One region of the Paraliobacillus sediminis genome, then DNA from elsewhere that is predicted to be linked to it. Evidence: riboswitches for the same ligand, from Rfam matches in the RefSeq annotation. Region 1 holds a riboswitch; the other holds the start of a gene.
What was found. A riboswitch is a leader RNA that binds a small molecule or an ion and turns the genes downstream of it on or off. The one in region 1 is predicted to bind cyclic di-GMP.

Region 1 (3,219 bases):
AAAGTAATATTTATTCCCTTTATTCTTTGCAATATACATCGCTGCATCCGCATGCTTGAATAGTTTATCACCGTCTAATCCATCCGTTGGATACATACTGATTCCTATACTCGGTGTAATTGATATTTCATGATAATCAATCAAAAAGGGTTGAAGAAAAACGCCCAGTAGGTTATCCGCTATTTCGCTGCAACTGCTTTTATTATGATCTGGCAAAATAACGACAAACTCGTCTCCCCCAACCCGATAAATATCTGTCGTGCAACCTAATTTTTCTCTTAATCTGTCCGCGGCTATTTGTAAGACACGATCTCCAATTTGGTGTCCTAATGTATCATTAATTGTCTTAAAACGGTCTAGATCCATTAGTAACAAGGCCACTGGTCGATTAGATTCCCTTGCTATGTTCATCGTTGTTCCTAAATCTTCAATAAAAGCCGTTCTATTTTTCAATCCAGTTAATGTATCATGATAAGCTAAGTTTCTATACTCACTTACTAACTTACTATTTTTCCGCATAATTACTAACTGCCGTCCGATGATCATCAGGAAGGAAATACTTAACCCTAAACTTAGCGCATTAAGTTTCCAATTATAACTTTGTGTTACAAGGATTAATAATATAATCGTACTAATATAAGGTAAAAAGTTTTCCCTGTTGTTAAAGTAATTAATGACCTTCCAGTCTAACTCTTCTGTATTCGAGTGCACAAACTTCCCTGAAGAGCCGATCATTAAGATAGCGTAAAGCCAGAAAACATCAACAAGGCTACCAATCTGATAGCCACCCATCAATGATAAATAAGCATAGTACAGATCAGCAACTACTTGGAAAAAGAAGCCAATAATTATAAATATCATTACCTCTTTCTCTTTCGAATCATATGATAAAAAATACAAATTAGTAATCGCAAACAAGATACTAATACTACATATTAAATACAATAATGTGATAATCGTGTCCATCATATCATCACCCTGGACAGCTTGGATTGTGCTCATTAAATAATACGTACCAACTGAAGTTGCAAAAGTCGTAAAGACTACTATTGAAAATAAATAGGGACTAGTAGACTTAGATGTTCTAATAACTCTTACTTTATATAGCAATCCAATTAGGAAACAAATATAAGCCACAAGCCATAGAAAAAATGATATCTCAGGATATTTCATCGAACCTGTCGTGAGTAGTGATACGAACCAATTAAGATTGGAAACTGTATGCAATAATAAACCAATACTAAGAATTAGCCAAAAAAAACGCTGCTTATCTGGAGTGATACGATAAGCTTTATTTACCCAAATAAAAGCAATGCTTCCTACTATAATTTGAATTCCAATAGTAAGAAAAGAACGTAGCCAATCATTATTCTGTAAAAATAATAGGATAATATAATAGAGCACTGCTATACCCAATATAGTGAAGATTGCGTTACGTTTAGTAGACATCATGTTATCTTACTCCCGTCCTCAAGATAATCCCAACAAATATAAAAAAGCTATTCCCAATGGAAATAACTTTTTAATTACCAGTTATCGTCATCCATTTGGTAACACAGCCACCATAGGTCACCCTTTAGGTCTGTTGCTTTGCGTCCTTATTTTTCAATAAGTTTGCCTTTTCAATGAAAAGAACTTCTTTTTTATAGTATAGTTCAATTGTACCATACTGGAAATTATTATGCGGTACTTTATAACTGTTATATTACTTTTATTTTGACTATCATTTTTATTTGATAGCTGGACTCTATGCAAAATACTTTATTTTTTTCGTTAACACAGTGATAATAGATATATGATAGAAAAGAGGTGTCAAGAAATGAAATGTAAAATGAATCGTAATGCTGCAAAAGTACTTAAAGGTTGGTTAGAAAGTGATGGTGCAGAAGGAAAAATGGTTCGAGTTTATGTAACCGAAATGCACGGCAATCATGCACACTATGATGTGATGTTAGATACACCGACAGAACATGATGAAATAGTTAAAACGGATAAAGATATCGATGTGTTACTAGATGCAAGAGAAGATTTTTTAGATGGCGTCTGGATTCAGTATTTCTTTGTTCCACAAGAAGGATTTGCAATTAGTAACAAATCAAAAGGATTACCACCACAGCATCATTAAAAAAACACGCGTCTGTCTCCAAATCCTTTGGTAGCAGACGCGTGTTTTTGTTTAAACTATATTTTGCAGCATTTAATTTTCAATAGTTAATCCCACTCCTTTAATTTTAAGACTAACTTTTTCATCTTCTTGGCTATCTTTCCCTCTTCTTTTCGCTGCTTTTTCCACTCATTGTAGCTCGCTATCCCAATTAAGATGAAGCCTGCAAGTAATAGATAGGCCCACCAAGGCATATTGCCCCAATACGGTTTTGTCTGATAGATCAGATTAAAGAGGAGTGTTCCAATTCCAATAAAAAAGTAAGATTTAATTTGAAATTGAGCACCTATTACTAAGGATAGGAGTGAAAGACCTCCGACAATTAAGGCATCCCGCACTGTATTACTCGAAATCGCATCCAATACTAAAATGATCGTCACAACTAATAAAGAGACTGTTTGAACATGAGACATTACCGTTTTATAGTTTTTCCACGTTTTTAAACTCAAGATAATTGATAGGAAAAGAACAGGGAAAATTCTAAGTTCAGTATGAAAGAGTTCTGAAATAAAAGGAATGTATTCTTCTAAAATAATGTAATAGGTTGGCAGAAAACTAATCGAACCCAACGTGACAATCACTTTCCGTGCTATGTGGTGAGTAAACCTTCTCACTTGTGCAAATAGCCATACAGTTCCTAATACATATGGAATAATATTAATCCAAACGTTACTCTCTCCCTGAAGATAGGTGATAGAATAACCTAGATAACATACAGCTATAATAGAGTACCAATCGATATAGTGACTTTCTTCATTCCATTGGTACAGTCTTTTAAATAATATTTTTCCTGCAATAAATAAAACAAGAAAACTAGCTAAACTAATTAAAAATAACTGAAAATCTTGATACAAATAGCGTTGTTGTTCCCAAATGAGTAGGGATAATGTTAATGGAAATACTAAGCCAACTGTCCAATTTCTCCTGTGTAAAAAGAAGACATTCAGAAGTACATATGTCAGAACAGACAAAACTTCTCCTAGAGAACTAACGTCGTATGTGGTAAGAATCATAAACAAACCGTAGTTAGAAAACGGAATAATATACCATTCTAT
Region 2 (3,219 bases), on a different contig from region 1:
ATTCTTAAATCTAACTTCCGGGGTGCAGTACTTTTGAGGGCTTTTTGAATAAAAGATTAGTCTAATAAACCAAAAAAATCCTTATGCTTCTGCTATTAAATTTCTTTTGCTTCTGCTAGTGAATCTACAAAAACACCCTCAAACGAACTGACTTTTGCCAACTTATGCATTTGACCTTTGGAAATTACGGAAGATGGATTTATCATTACAATATTCTTAAAGCCATTTGACATATATAGCTTAAAACACGCTTCTAAAATAGGTAACATATCTTTTTTGGAAGCTGCAAGGTCCGTAGAATCAACTATTAATTTATAAGATGAAGGTACAATACCCTTCACATTTTCATTATAATCTGCAAGAAATGACTCGCCTTCTTCTTCTTTAAAAAAGCCGCCTACTGTAACGATTAGTTCTTTTCTCGTACTATTTTTTTCTACTTTAAACATAATTGTTCCTCCTTAAAATTGATATAAAATCGAAGCCATACTGTAGCCAACTGCAACAGAACAGAATACCACTTTATCTCCCTTTTTTATTTTACCGTTATCTAATGCATGCTCTAAAGCGAATATCGGACTAGTAACACCTGTATAGCCATATTCTTCACCTACAAATGTGTACTTATCTAACCCGATTTCTAATTTAGCTAGTGTTTCCTCAATTTCTGGTCTTGAAAATTGAGAGAAAATCCAATGGTCAATCTCTGAAAGATTCATTTGGTGATTATCCAACATCTGAACAATCATTCTTTTCCAATCATCTGAGAAAAAGCTAACGTCATGTGGGATGAATTTTAGTCTCTTATCATCAGTTGGGATGTCTTCATTAAATATATTTGAAAAACCTACAGCAGGGTAAAGTACAACATCAGATAGTATTGAATTAGTAAAGTAATTAGATGCCAAAATACCATCATTATCTCTCGTTTTTTCTAGTAAAAGTGAAGCGGCACCATCTGCAAAATTGGGATAGGTTATGGTGTCGTCTTTTCTAGAGATATTACTAATATTTACACTACTAATAATAAGTGCTTTCTGAAGTGATTCATTTGCTTTTAGATACGTACTTACTTGATCCAAAGCAGATAACATTCCAATGCAATTCGCATTCAAATCATAAACAATATGCGCATTCTTTGTTCCTAATTTATTATGAAGAAAAAGTGCATTACTAGGATAAGTATATTCTGGGGTATCTGAAACAAAAACAACCATATCAATATCATCAGCGGCAGTATTCGTACTTTTCATAACCTTATCGGCCACATTAATAGCCATAGTAATCGTACTTTCTTTTTTGGGATTTACTAAATATCTGTTTCCCCTTCCTAAATGATTCATCAAACCCTCAACTTCTAACCCTAATTTTTCAAAATGTTCTATAAAAAAATCATTATTAAAAGCCTCTTCTGGATGTACTGTACTAACTCCACTGATTTTTACATTAGGCAACATTTTATATTTCCTTTCCAACAAAAAAACCGCCATACAAGGGCGGATTTGTGTTCATTCCCTTTTTTGGTAACCTGGCAATCCTAGTAATCATTCATTACCGTAGACCCATGGCTTTGCGTCCTTACTTTTCAATAAGTTTGCTAGTATCGAAAGTTCATTTTTAATATATAGGTATCTTACACTATTAAAATTTAAAAGTCTATACATATTTTTTCTGGTTTTTCAAAGTTTCAATAGGTTTTAAGACCTATGTCTATAGCGTAACTGTCCGCAAGGTTCCTTGTATAAGTCGTTGGCTGCATAAAACCTATCCTATCCGATTTAACCAATTAATTAGAAGGTAAATTAGTTGAAGATTAGCGTCGAGGAAATCTCTTTAATCACAAAGAATAGCCCACATCCTAGGTATGGGCTATTTAATGTTTGCTTAATAGAGTGCAAGGAATGGACTACAATGGTCCTTTTTCATTTTAGTAGAAAAAATTACATAGTCAACACAGTTAGAAATACTATTCATAGGTCCTTCTAATTATGACTTCATTTCCTTTTAAAAAACCTCTTGTTATTACTATTTTTAACTTTTAATCCCAAGTAGGAAAGTGCATCTTTTACTGTAGCCATTGTTGGTATAGCGGATAAGTCTAGATTGAGGTTTGTGGCTATCATTGCTAATTCAGGTCGTAAACCAGTGATAATGGATTGAACCCCAAGTATAGATAAAACGTTGTTTATTCTAAAAAGATAATCTGCTACAACATGATCAAGACTATAAATACCTGAGAAATCAATAATTATACAGCTTATATTTTGATTCTGCACTTTCACTGGTATAATCTCTAAAAGCTGTCTTGCTCTTTGGTCATCAAAATTTCCGACTAAAGGAAGAACTGCTAATTCGCTACCCAGAGGAACAAGAGTTGCGGATAATTCATTTATATGTGTCATCATCTGTATTAGTTTCTGTTCTGCTTTTTTCCGTTCTGTTATATCTCTTACATATGTCTGAATGGCTTTTTGATCCCCGACTAATAAAGGGTGACAATATAGTTCAACATCAACTGTCGTTCCGTCCATTCTAAATATAGTTTCTTCAATAACATCGGCCGGATGTTCGTAGGCAGATTGTATTCTTTTCCTAATAGCGGTCTTAGAAGTTTCTTTAAAAATATCCAAAGGGCTAGACTCTATAACTTCAACTTTCTTTGCTCCAAAAAATTCTTCAGCTGCCTGATTTATATACATGATTCTATAATCAGTATGGATGATGAGTGGATCCAAAGAGTATTCCATAACATCAAGGTAATCGATTTTTGATATTTTGTCACTCATGATATTCACTCCAAATTTAATAATCTATTTATTATATCAAAGTTCATATACTAATGATATTAGATAGCTTTCATCCAAATTTAACCGTTATTATATTGCAAAGCAATTTTACTAGGGTGTTGAATATATTTATTAAATTTGGATATCTTAATCATATTGAAGGTGAGGTGAATCATTATGACATCAAAACGTCACGTATTATTTAATCTAACCATAATATTAATTCCATGGATATCCTTAATGTTTATAGGTAAGCGTAATGTAAAGCGCTATTCTATAGCGAGTATTATTATAGGTACTTATGAAATTATAAATCATATTTATGGACACCAACGCAAGTGGTGGAAGTTTTATGATAAACCGAAATCATTTATAAGAGATGAACTTCCTTTCGATATTGGTCCTTATATACCGCTTTCTATGTGGATACTTA

Region 2: it holds a riboswitch for cyclic di-GMP, as region 1 does, so the genes downstream of both, D2K60_RS12340 (ketoacyl-ACP synthase III) here and D2K60_RS03785 (putative bifunctional diguanylate cyclase/phosphodiesterase) in region 1, are expected to answer to the same signal.

Annotation. Positions count from the first base shown of each region.
Region 1 covers NZ_QJSI01000001.1:871,055-874,273, reverse strand. The annotation lists gene D2K60_RS03785 (putative bifunctional diguanylate cyclase/phosphodiesterase) at 1-1,452, opposite strand, end outside; cyclic di-GMP riboswitch class I at 1,547-1,629, opposite strand; gene D2K60_RS03780 (iron-sulfur cluster assembly accessory protein) at 1,820-2,125, shown strand; gene D2K60_RS03775 (hypothetical protein) at 2,212-3,219, opposite strand, start outside.
Region 2 covers NZ_QJSI01000002.1:1,248,176-1,251,394, reverse strand. The annotation lists gene D2K60_RS12345 (hypothetical protein) at 96-449, opposite strand; gene D2K60_RS12340 (ketoacyl-ACP synthase III) at 462-1,475, opposite strand; cyclic di-GMP riboswitch class I at 1,520-1,609, opposite strand; gene D2K60_RS12335 (PAS domain S-box protein) at 1,995-2,786, opposite strand.